2 regions of the Caballeronia sp. LjRoot34 genome follow, and region 2 is predicted to be linked to the other one. Evidence: riboswitches for the same ligand, from Rfam matches in the RefSeq annotation. Region 2 holds a riboswitch; the other holds the start of a gene.
The links. A riboswitch is a leader RNA that binds a small molecule or an ion and turns the genes downstream of it on or off. The one in region 2 is predicted to bind manganese.
Positions count from the first base shown of each region.

Region 1: linked by a shared signal. The riboswitch ahead of mntP (manganese efflux pump MntP) and the one ahead of ACSQ36_RS00805 (sodium:calcium antiporter) in region 2 are both predicted to bind manganese.

Region 1 covers NZ_CAXUSB020000002.1:2,461,585-2,467,899, forward strand. Annotated here, with positions in the region: gene ACSQ36_RS30550 (Nramp family divalent metal transporter) at 1-1,191, opposite strand, end outside; gene ACSQ36_RS30555 (cytochrome b) at 2,326-2,892, shown strand; gene mntP (manganese efflux pump MntP) at 3,180-3,749, opposite strand; yybP-ykoY riboswitch at 3,775-3,952, opposite strand; gene ACSQ36_RS30565 (transglycosylase SLT domain-containing protein) at 4,288-4,869, shown strand; gene ACSQ36_RS30570 (ATP-binding protein) at 5,089-6,315, opposite strand, start outside.
Region 2 covers NZ_CAXUSB020000001.1:175,967-182,281, forward strand. Annotated here, with positions in the region: gene ACSQ36_RS00795 (MBL fold metallo-hydrolase) at 1-644, shown strand, start outside; gene ACSQ36_RS00800 (ABC transporter substrate-binding protein) at 695-2,281, opposite strand; yybP-ykoY riboswitch at 2,529-2,706, shown strand; gene ACSQ36_RS00805 (sodium:calcium antiporter) at 2,843-3,853, shown strand; gene fliT (flagellar protein FliT) at 3,997-4,296, opposite strand; gene fliD (flagellar filament capping protein FliD) at 4,318-5,898, opposite strand; gene ACSQ36_RS00820 (flagellin) at 6,038-6,315, opposite strand, start outside.

The DNA.
Region 1 (6,315 bases), on a different contig from region 2:
GCCCGCGAGTGTTTGCACGGCTTCCGTCAGCAGTCCAAGCGGGCTACCGGGAATGAGCACGAGTGCGGCGGCAGCCGCCACAATGCCGAAATAAACCAGATAGAAACCCTTTGCGTCCGACACACCACGATGCAGCGAGTGACGGATCTTGAATACGTCGCCAATGGCATAGGCAGTCGACAGCGACACCGCAGCAGCGCCAATGATGCATGCGTCGAGCAAGGCCACGGCGAACAGCGTGGCGCTCGTGCGTCCCGCGTATTTGCTCAAGTCCGCAATCACCGCGCCGGCGTCGGTGAAGTTACCGAACTCGGACTTGCCGGCGTACAGCGCCGCGCAAAAGGACATCATTGCCACGCCGCCGATCATCACGAAGACAATACCAATCCACAGGTCGGCTTTCTCATACTTCATGAAACGCGGCGTAATACGCTTGTCGACTATATAGCTTTGCTGGAAAAACAATTGCCACGGTGCAACGGTGGTGCCAACAATACCGATCACGAGCAACATTACGTCGCTCAGTTTGGACTGTGCCGGCCAGGTCGGTACAAAGAAGTTGCTTGCCATCTGCGACACGGGCGGATGGATCGACACGAGCACGGGAACAAGCAGCAAGCTCAACAGACATAGAACAATCGCAAAGCGCTCGAAACGTCTGAAGCTTCCGGTACTAACGGCCGCCATGGTCAGCGCTGCGGCAATGCACACACCCAGTATTTTGGAAATGCCGAAGAAATCCAGGACAAACGTAATGCCGATAAATTCGGTCACAATAGTGAGCGCGTTGAGAATAAACAGGTCGATGACGCTAAAGGCGCCCCAGAATTTTCCAAAGCGTTCGAAGATCAGGCGGGCGTGACCGACTCCGGTAACGGCTCCCAGACGCAGCACCATTTCCTGGTTAACGAATAGAACCGGAACCAGCAGCAGCAACGTCCATAGCAAGGTTGTTCCGTAGTTTTGACCCGCTTGTGTATAGGTGCCGAAAGCGCCGGCGTCATTGTCGCCCACCATCACGATCAGGCCGGGGCCGAGAATGGCCATGAGCGTGCGGATGCGTGCCCACCAACTGGTGCGTGCGCCTGTGTCATGTTGGGCGATGGTGCCGAGTGCACCCTTGATGTCGCCAACGTGCGCATCATCGAGCACAGCGCTGCGTGGTGGTAGAACCTGGGATGGAGTGGACATTATTATTTTCCAGAAAGCGTGGGTGGCCGATAGGGATGTGCCGTACTTATCCCGTGTACGAACGACGCGAGTCATCCCTTGATGAAGCCCAGGAGACCCCGCGCGGTGTACACGGGAACGTTATTAATCAGGCGTGAAAGATGAATTTTCGAAATGCGCGCCATGCGCTAGCGCAGCGATGCCGGCGGGTGGATTCCAGCGACAGCATGGCGTTGTCGTGAAGGGGTGATTCCTGGACGTGCGGACGGTGTGAGACGAGCAAACCGAAGTTCATGATGCTTCTCCGACTATTGGCTTTTCAGTGGTTGGAAAGCCAGCAGAACGGTATTCGGACACGCAATGCGTGCGACGAAAAGGATCTACTCGCCTTCCCTGGCAAAAGTGAAAGTACTGCGGCGTATGGGATAACTGTCACTGTCCGGCATGGCGGCTCCTTTGTTGCGTATGCACGCACGTCATCATCCGCACGGCGCACTTTCTATTCCAAAGGCGCGAGCGGAACCAGTCACGAGTGTTAGCTCGCAACGCGATTCGTATGGACGCGGGCAATCCCGACGTCAATACGCTTGTTTCAAGGTGCACGGATTATTTACTGCGGCGCGCACCGTCTGCCTGCTGGCAAGACGGCGGCTAGGGAATCAAGCGCGAACGTCCTGCCGGTCAGGCAGAGAAAAACTTCGAAGGTCGACTACTACAACTGTCCAAGGCATTAGCCCCGTTTGTTACGATGCCCGGATTCTAGGCGCGCGCTAAATATCAAGTCAACCCCATTCGTTAAGCAGAGCAGAAATAGTTTTAACGCATTGTCGATGCGTGGTTATTACGTCTTTAAGACTTCATTCTTCGCACCGGGAGCAATACGCGGGCAATGTATGCGTAAGCATAATGAAACGAATTACCGGCTGAAGTCGGCGTTGCTCCCGACTTAAAGGGAATGTCGACTATGCTGCTTTTCACTGAGTTGAACCCCAGCTCGCTGCCGGCGATCTCTTAGTGGGTACACGCGTAGAACTGCCGCTCGTCGGATGAAACCAATCGGCGTATGGTGGAGTAACCCGTGGAGCACGCAATAAGGACACGCGTAAGGAAAAGGCGAGACACGGCCCACGCCGCAATCAACCGAAGGAGGCGACCATGAACATCGCGAATTCGTCCGCCGCGCCGCTCGATGCAAGCGCCGGTTTGCCGCGTTATTCATCCGCGCAGATCGCTCTGCACTGGGTAATCGGGTTGGCGATCATCGTCATGCTCGGTATTGGTCTCTACATGGCCGGGCTGCCGAAAGGCCTCGCTTTCAAGTCGAGCCTGACCAACTTCCACAAGTCGCTTGGGATGACCGTCTTCCTGCTTGTGCTGATTCGCATCGTGGTTCGCCTGGTTGCAGGCCGGCCTCCGCTTCCCCCGATGCCAGCATGGCAACGCGTCGCCGCGAGCATGACGCAAGGTCTTTTATACGTGGCGATGATCGTCATGCCGCTGACCGGTTATCTCGGCTCATCATTCAACAAGTTCAGCACGCGTTTCTGGGGCGTCCCGCTGCCAATGTGGGCCTGGGACGACCCTGGCTTGCGAAAGATTTTTTTCACGGTGCATATGGTCAGTGCCTGGGTGTTGATCGCACTGATCGTTCTGCATGTGGCCGGTGCGCTCAAACATCAGTTGATGGACCGCGACCGGCTGATGGAAAGGATGCTGCCATGACGAGGCCCGACAGATCCTTGAGTGACGGACACAGCAAGGGTCCCGTCGGATGAAAATCGAAGTGCTTGGTTCGTCTAAACTATTTTGTAACCCTTATTAATTTGCAAAAAGCTCTGCCATGAACAGTCCCCTGGTTTCGACGCGCGTCCTGGCATCGGCACTCGCTGCGCGACTGCCGGCACAGACCGCCGGACGTCCCCTCTAAGCGAGGCATTGAACGCGGTCGCGACAAGAATCTCCACGCACAAGAAGGAGCACCTTGCCTCAGCCAACCACAATCCGCTACTTCAACTCATATATCCAAGGTGCTCGGCCAGGATCACCGACCCGATAACAACAAGAATGAGCCCGCCCGCAATCTCCGCGCGCTGCCCCACGGCCTTGCCCAGAAAACGCCCGACCATCACGCCCAGGGTCACCATGATCAGCGTCGCCAATCCGATAGTCGCGGCGGTCGACAAGATATTCACATCGATAAAAGCGAGTCCCGCTCCCACCGCCATCGCGTCGATACTCGTGGCGAACCCGGTGAGCGCCAGCAGCCAGAAACCGTGACTGTTGGGCTTCTCGACGTCCGGCGTGGGCGCGCGCAGGCCGGACGTGATCATACGTACGCCGAGCACGAGCAGCAGGCTGAACGCGATCCAGTGATCCCATGAGGCGACATACGGAGCGGCGGTCTTGCCGAGCGCCCAGCCAACCAGCGGCGTGATGGCTTCAATCACACCGAAGATCAGGCCGGTACGAAGCGCCTCGCGAATCCGCGGACGATGCAGTGTGGCGCCCTTGCCGACCGCAGCGGCGAAGGCGTCCGTCGACATGGCGAAGGCGAGCAGGAGAGTAGAAGCAATATTCATGGGGATGTCAGGATGTCGTTATGGCATTCGGGTCGGGCGAGAACATGCGATGCAGCGGCGAGCCCGACCGGTCTCGCCGCTGCATCGATGGTCTTGCCAACCCAAAAACTAACGGCTGCTCATGCCACGGTTCGATCGAACCAAGCGTGTTGACATGAGCGCTTCCAGCGAGTGGAAGCCGGCTACTCCCCAAAGACGGACGGAGGCTACCATGTCCGAAATGAATTTGTAAGCTTTCCCCGGCGAGATGAAGGGACACTCCCGGGCCGCTTCCCTCATGCCTGTTGAGACGGATCAAGGCTCCGCACCGGTCCACACCGCGGACCAACCCAGATAATTTTGCCGGTCGGCAAAGCGGTCGCCAAAGTCCAGGCCAATACAATGCGGCCGGCCAAGAATGGCAAGTCTCCCGATCGAACCGCTGGGCAATACCAATCGCCGAAAGCGTCCAGACCCGCTCCCGCAATAGCAAACACATGATTTGCAAGGATTTTTCTCGTCGGTATAATGCGACCTTCCTTTCCAAGGCCACTTCCCCATGAGCAGACTCCTTTGGCTTGCTGCGCTGACGTTCGGCGCGATGCTAGGACCGGTGCAGGGCGCGGTGGCTCAGGAACGTGCCCCGGAAGCCGCCCCGCAAGACGCAGCAGCCAGCGACGCCACCGCCGAAGCCACTCATCAGGTCTCCCGCCTGATCTCCCAGAAGTTCGGCGTGGCGCGCGCAAAAGCGGAGCAGATTTCAGCCGCGGTCATGTCAGCCGCATCGAAATACTCGCTCCCTCCCGCCCTCCTCCTCGCCATCATCTCCGTTGAATCCCGCTTCAAGGAAAAAGCCCGAGGCGCCAATGGCGCAACCGGGCTGATGCAGGTCGTGCCGGCCGCTCACAGGCAACTCGTGCGCAACATCGACTTGACGGAAGCAACCGCGAATATTGAAGCGGGATCGGCGATTCTTCACGGTTATGTCCAGTCCGCTCGCGGCGATGTGGGCGCAGCCCTGAAGAGCTACGGCGGTTCGAAAGCCTACGCGGAAAAGATCAGCCTGCGAGCCAAGGCGTTCGCTCCTCAATTCGGCTCCGATGCCGATGCCAACAGCAACACCGGAACGACCGGCGACTGACTCTCGGCTTTAGCGCTCTGAAGTAACGTAACCACCACCGATCAACTCCCTCTCATTGCACGGCGCGAAGCGATCCTTGCTGATCTGGCAAAGGGCCGCCCTCACCTCCCATGGGCCTCGATGAGGGAAACAATAATCCCATTGCCGCCGTCCCTGTCCAACGAGGGATGTCTCGGACTACTCAGCGATTTTTTCACACGCGAATACCGCGTCGATGAGTTAGCGCAGCACCAGTTCCCGCAGTTCGTCGATATTGAACGGCTTCGCAAGAATGGTCACCCCCGTGTGGCGTGCGCGTTCGAATTCGTCGGCATAACCGGTCATCAATACAATCCGTTGCAAGGGCCAGGTGCCGCGCACTTTCTCAGCCAGGTCGATGCCGTTTAACCGGCCAGGCATTTGTATATCCGACAACACCAGGTCGAAGCGGCTGCCTTCGCTGAGCAGGTCGAAGGCTTTGTCGGCGGTGAGTTCGTGGCGCACATCGCAGCCAAAGGTGGCGAGCACCGCCGCCACGCCCGCCGCAACTTCCTCGTTGTCTTCCACCAGCAAGATCGAACCCGGATGCAGCCGCGCAGGCGCAGCCTTGTCCGGCGAATCCAGCGTACCTGGCGAATCCGCCGGGTACGCCGCGTCGTCCGGCGCACTCACCGGCGCGGCGGATGGAGCGTGGTATCGGGGCAGATAAATCCGCACGGTCGTGCCGCGTCCCGGCACGCTGTCAAGGCGCGCGGTACCACCCGCCTGCTCGCATGCCGCCAGCACTTGCGCCAACCCCAGGCCCGTGCCCGAGCCGCTGAGCTTGGTCGTGAACAGCGGCTCGAATGCACGCCGTGCGGTCGTTTCGGGCATGCCCTCGCCGCTGTCGGTGAAGGCGAGCAGCGCATATTCGCCGTCGGGCAAAACGTTGTCGGCGGTCACGCGAACATTCTGGCTGCGGATGACAAAACGGCCGCCGTGGGGCATCGCATCGCGGGCATTCACAACAATGTTGATGATCGCGAACTCGAGTTCGGTAGCGTCCGCGCGAACCTGCCACATGTCCGGCGGCACGTGCACTTTCACCTGGACCTTCTCCCCCGCCGCCGTTTCGATCAGCCCGGCCGCCGCGGGCAGCCAGACAGCGAGGTCGATCGGCGCCTGCTTGAGCGGTTGCTTGCGTGCGACGCTGAGCAAGCGTCGTGCGAGCGCTTCGGCACCGGCGGTCGCGCGCTCCACTGCCAGGACTTCCCTTTCAAGCCCATTGAAATTCTTGCGCCGTGCAAGCTCCATATTCGCCGCCACCACCATCAGCAGGTTATTGAAGTCGTGCGCCACGTTGGCCACCAGATTGCCGAGCGCACCCATGCGCCGCAATTGCCGGCTGGATGCCTCGGCCGAAAGCCGCATGGCGACTTCCGCCTGCCAGCGCTCCCATGCAACCTGCTGGGCCCGCAACTGGCGCAG
Region 2 (6,315 bases):
CGGCACGGCACTTCTCCCGGCATGGAATGACGGACCCGGCGTCGCTCGAAGCGCTGCGTAAGCGCGATGCGTATTACCCGAAGCTCGTGCCATCTATTCCGCCGGTTTATCGTCGCCTGCGGGATGGTGACAAGGTCAAGATTGGCGGCCGTGAGTGGGAAGTGGTGACAGGGTTCGGCCATTCCCCTGAACATTGCGCGTTCTTCTGCGCTCAGACGAAGGTGCTGATTTCCGGCGACATGGTGCTGCCGCGCATCTCGACTAACGTCTCGGTGTTTGCTATTGAACCGGAGGGCAATCCGCTCGCGCTGTTCCTCGGTTCACTGGGCCGCTACGAATCTCTTCCCGCCGATACCCTCGTGCTCCCTTCGCATGGCAAGCCGTTTCGCGGCATGCATACGCGCATCGGGCAGCTTCGGGATCATCACGCGGCTCGCTTGGCGGAAGTACGCGAGGCCTGCGCGATCAAACCGCAAAGCGCCGCTGACATTGTGCCGCTCATGTTCAAGCGTCCACTCGATGTACACCAGATGACATTCGCACTCGGCGAAGCGCTGGCGCATTTGCATTTGCTCTGGCTTGCAGGCGAACTCGTTCGCCATACCCATGATGAAGACGGCGTGATCCGTTTCTCGCCAAAGTAAAAAAGCCGGGCGTTTGCGCGCCCGGCTTCTTCAGTGAATCAAAGCAACGACTATTGAACCACGACGGTAGCGAAGTTCTGCCGTCCGAACGGACTCACCCGATATCCGCTGACATTGCCGCGCGTGATTGCTGACGCGGTCGGATAGCCAAGCGGAATCCACAGCGCCTGGTCATGGATAATCTGCTGCGCTTCGGTATAAGCCTTGGTCCGCTTGCCTATATCCGCGGTCGCCTTGCCTTCATCGATCAACCGGTCCAGCGTTGGATCGCAGAAGCGCGCGAAGTTGATGCCCGAGCGCACTGCGGCGCAGCTAAATAGCGGCGATAGATAGTTATCCGGATCACCGTTGTCGCCGGCCCAGCCCATGAACAACATGTCGTGCTGACCCTGCTTCGCTTCCTTGATCAGCTCACCCCATTCGATTATTTTCACCTGTGCCTTCACGCCGATCTTCGCCAGATCCGCCTGCAGCAACTCGGCGCCCACCTTCGGATTCGGGTTCAGCACGCTGCCGTTCGGACGCACCCAGATTGTCGTGTCGAAACCGTTTGGGAAGCCTGCGTCGGCGAGCAGCTTCTTCGCGCGATCGACTGAATACGGATACGGCGTGATCTGCTTGTCATAGCTCCACGTATTCGGCGGGTACGGATTCACAGCGGGCGTGGCCGTGTTTTCGAAGACGGTCTTCAGGTACGTCGTACGATCAAAGGCGATGTTCAACGCCTGACGCACCTTGGGGTTATCGAGCGGCTTTTTCTGCGTGTTCAATGCGACGAACGCCGTCATGAACGCCGGCGTCTCGACCACTTTCAATGAACTGTCCTTCTGCGCGTCGAGCACGTCCTGCGGCTTCGGCGACAACGCGATCTGGCATTCACCCGCCTTGATTTTCTGCGCGCGCACGGAGGCGTCGGGCGTGATGGCGTAGATCAGCCGGTCCACTTTAGGCTTCGCTCCCCAGTACGTCGGGTTCACGTCGTAACGGATCACGGCGTCTTTCGTGTAGCTCTTCAGCACGAACGGACCGGTGCCGATCGGCTTCGCGTTCAGGTCGGTTTCGTGGCCGGCCTTGAGCAACTGGCTGGCGTATTCGGCCGAATAGATCGATGCAAAGCCCATGGTGAGGATGGGCACGAAGGTCGCGTTCGGCGTGTTGAGCTCGAACTTGACCGTGTTGTCATCGACTTTGGAGACGGACTTGATCAGCTTGACCAGGCCCATGGATTGCGCGTGCGGGAAGCCGCTCGCACCCGCCACCTTGTGCCACGGATTGCTGTCGGAGAGCATGCGGTCGAACGAGAACACCACGTCGTCGGCGCTCAGTTTTCTCGACGGCGTGAAGTAGTCCGTAGTCTGGAACGCCACGTTCGGCCGCAGATGAAACGTGTAGGTCAGGCCGTCGGGACTCACGTCCCATTTCACGGCGAGCGCGGGCGTGACCTTTTTCGCGACTTCATCGTAGGAGACTAGCGTGTTGAAGATCACATCCGCCGATGCGTTGGTCGTCACCAGCGAATTGAATTGCACGACGTCGAAGCCATCCGGGCTCGACTCGGTGCACACAGTGAGCGGTTTCGCGATCGCGAGCACCGGCGCGATGGCCAGTACAGCGGCTGCGAGCATTCTGAAGCGCATGAGATCTCCCGTTACGAACGTGGTCGTCAGTGTTAGTTAGTCAGTCAGACGTTTCTTGTTTGGCAGTTGCAGCTTATTGTACGGTGGGCTTCGTCGGACGCGCCCGTGCAACGAATGGGCCTGCGGGGCCGTAGCTTACTGAACCGTTATTTCCGCTACAACGACCGATTCGGGATATGCATATGGGCCTGTGACAGTTTTTTGAACATCCCGGCGGCCGGTTGCCTAATCCACCGACGCACGCTAAACTCGTGGCCGTCTTTGGGGAGTAGCCTTCCTTCCGCAATGGGAGGAGGACGCGTCAACATACTCGGCTTGTTAGCCGTGGCGCGTTCGACCGGTCAGGTTTGGCGAGACCATGGGTGCATCTTGTCGTTCACGGTCGGACGGCGCGGGATTGCACCCTGGTTCGCTGACGTCCGACCGTGAAATCATCGTGTCTCCAAAACAAAAACACCCTACATCCGCCCCAGGCCATATCTCGAGTTCGCCGGTTTCTCCGCCGTTGTTCTGCCACTCCCATTGCGTCACCTGCTCGCCGGCTTCATCGCGAGGTGCCGCATGACGCTGCTTTTCCTGCAACTCGCGCTGATGCTCGTGGTGATCCTGGCGGCATCGGAACTCTTCACCAACGCGCTCGAACATCTCGGCGAAAAGCTCGGCATCTCCGAAGGGGTCACCGGTTCGCTGTTCGCGGCTATCGGCACGGCGCTGCCGGAAACCACCGTGCCAATCATCGCATTGATGGGCGGCACGGCCAGCCGCGCGGTGAACGAGGAAATCGGCGTGGGCGCGATCCTCGGCGCACCATTGATGCTGGCGACCTTGTCGACGTGCCTGATGGCCGTCGCCGTGCTCAAGACGCGGGGCCTCAAAGGGATCGTTGCGCCCGAACATAGCGGCTTCACCCGCGATCTCAACTTTTTCCTCTGTGCTTTCCTGATCGCGGCGGCCGCCATGTTCGTGCCGCATCACGCATGGCAAGTGCGCGCGCTGTTTGCCGCGGGACTGGTCGGCGTGTATGTCACGTATGTGGTGACGACGTTCCGTGCGTCCGCCAGTCTTGTCGAAAAGGGCCACGGCACCGAGGCGCCCGAGCGGCTGCTGATCTCGCGCTTCGGGTTGCCTACCTCGCTTGCGAGCATCGTCTTGCAGATGATTCTGGGCGTGGTGTTGCTGGTTGGCGGTGCGAAAGGTTTTATCGCCGGCGTGGAAGGGGTCTCGCGAGTGCTGGGGATATCGGCGTTGCTGCTCTCGCTGATCATCATTCCGATCGCAACCGAACTGCCCGAGAAGGTCAACAGCATCATCTGGGCGCGGCGCGGCAAGGATACGCTGGCGTTCGGCAACATCACCGGCGCAATGGTGTTCCAGGGGACGCTGCTGCCGGGTATCGGCATCATGCTGACGCCGTGGGAGCCGCGTGTGGAGGTGATGACGGGCGTTTTTATCACGCTCGCGGCGGCTGCGTGGCTGCGTTTCAACGCGAAGAAGGGCGGGGTCGTGCTGTGGGCGCTGCTGGTGAACGGCGGGCTTTATGCGCTGTATCTGGCGCTGACGCTGGGGCGCTAGCCCATAAGAAAACACCCCGGAAGCACGCAGGCGCCCGGGGTGTTGAAGTAGCCAAAAGCGCTAAGCGCGTGGTTTTTGTTGTTGTCTTTTCAGAGTCAGAGGAAGGTTAAGGTGGCGTACCGGCCTCGGCCTTCCTCTCCCCATCAGAACCTGGCGGCCTGGTGATACTTGCTGGCCGCCTTGACCTTGTTCATCGCCGAACTGTATTCGATCTGCAATTCCGATTGCGTTGTCTTCGCGTCGGCGGCAATGGCGGCATCGATTGCCTGGATCCGCTTGATCACGTCCATGGCCGTGGCGTCCTGTTCCGGCGTCAACTCCATGAAAAGCGGTGTCCGCTCCTCGGTCAGGCTGGCCGCTTCCTGCCAGTCCGCCATGGCTGCCGCATGCTGGATCGCGAGCGTCAACTCAAGCAGGCGGTCGATCAGACTGTTCTGTTCCATGTCGATTTATCCTTGCCCCAATCAGCTGTTGTTGGCCGATGCCAGCGCACCCGCGCTATCGGCGCCGCCGAACAGTTGCGTCAGGTATTGCGAGTTGTTGTTCATCGTCGCCATCAGCGTATTGAGCGCCGTGAACTGCGCCTGGTACTGGCTGGTGAGCTGCGCCGTATAGGCGGTCAAGGTGGTTTGCTGCGTCGCGATGCTCGCAAGGTCCGTGTTTACCGCTGCCTGGCTGTTCGAAATCAGGCCGCCCGTGGCCAGAAACGAGTTCAGGCTGGTCGTCATCTGTGCGGCCACGCCGGTCGTCTGATTGAATAGAGCCGCAACCCCGGACGGGTTGCTTTGGAGCGCGGCGGCGAGCTTGGTGGAATCGATCACCAGTGAGCCCGCTGGCTGCGTCGCGGTGGCTTGCCCCTGTAGCGTGATCCCGATCGCTCCCAGGGAGATGGTCGAATTGCCGTTCGGCACGCCGCTGTCGATAATGCCCGCCAGCGTGTTCTGGATGGTGGTAAGCATCGGGTTGGTGGCCAACGCGCCGCCTTGCGTGCTTGCTGCCGCCGAGTTGTCGTTGCCCACCTGGCCGTAGGTGGTGACAAGCGTGTTGTAGAGACTGACGAAGCTGTTGATCGCGGTGGATGCCGACGACGTGTTTTGTGCCACGGTCAGCGTCTGCGGGGTGCCGGGCGGCGTACCGATTGCGGCAGCGGTCAGGTTCAGCGTGACCCCCTGGAGTGCCGTGGTCACCGTGTTGCTGGAACTGGTCGCTGCTGTCCCGTCGATCGAGAACGCGGCATCTTGTGCGGACGCGGTTTGCGTCCACGCGCCGGCGCTCGTGTTCACCGCCGACGTGAAGGTCGATGCAGCCCCGCTGGTGCCGGGCGTGGACGTGACGCCGAGGCTGGACAGGCCGGCATCGCCCGCCACGCCGGTTACTGCAACATTGATCGTGTTCGATGCCCCCGTGGCCGTCGATCGCAGGACCAGATGCGCGCCGTCCGTGCCGGTGACGACCGTGGCCGTGACGCCGGGATTGTTTGCCGAGGAGTTGATGGCGCTGGCAATGCCGCTCACCGTGTTGTCCGTCGACGTGATGGCGACGCTCATCGACTTGCCGCCGACCGAGATATTCATCGTGCCGGTGCCGAGCGCCGTCGTGCTGCCGAACGCGGCCGACGAGAGTGTTTGCGCGCTGGCAATTTGCGTGACCGCGACAGAATAGGAGCCTGCCGACGCGGTGGTGTCGGCGGTTGCCGTCAGTCCGGTACCGTCCGCCGTCGCCGTGAACTGGCCCAGGGCGCTGCCGTTGGATAGCGAAGCAATGCCGGCCTGCAACGCGCCGAGCGCCGCCTGCAACGCGCCGATGGCCGAAAGTTGGGTGTTGTCGTTCGTCTGTTGTGCGGAGAGCGTGCCGGTTTGGCCTGCCACCTTTGCATTGACGAGGCTCGTGACCAGCGACGAGACATCCAGCGACGAATTGCCCGTGGAACCGCTGATGATGGATTGCGCGGCGGCCGCTTCGGCTGCGGCGGACGCCGCGGCGGTGGCGGCTGCTGTGGCCGCGGCCGAGCCGGCCGAGCTGGAGGCGCTGGGAATCGTCGACATTGAGATGCTCCGTACGTCGGTTTTGCTTTCGAGCCTGAATGATAAACGTTTGTAAAACGTGTAGGGGAGGCTGGCCTCCCCGGAAAACGGATTGGGCAGACGCGTCTTGCGACGCGCCTGCCGTTACTACTTAAGGCTATTACTGGAGAAGCTTCAGAACTTGCTGCGGCAACGAGTTAGCTTGCGCCAGCACCGAGATACCGGCTTGTTGCAGCACTTGAGCCTTGCTCAGGTTGGCCGTTTCCTGTGCGAAGTCGGCGTCCGTGATTTGCGACTGAGCACCGGACAAGTCGGTCGACTGCGATTGCTGCGCCGCGGACAGCGACGTGAAACGGTTTTGAGCCGCACCCAGGGTTGCCTGGATGTTGTTGACCGTTTGCAAGGCGTTATCGATCGACTCCATTGCAGCGTTCGCGC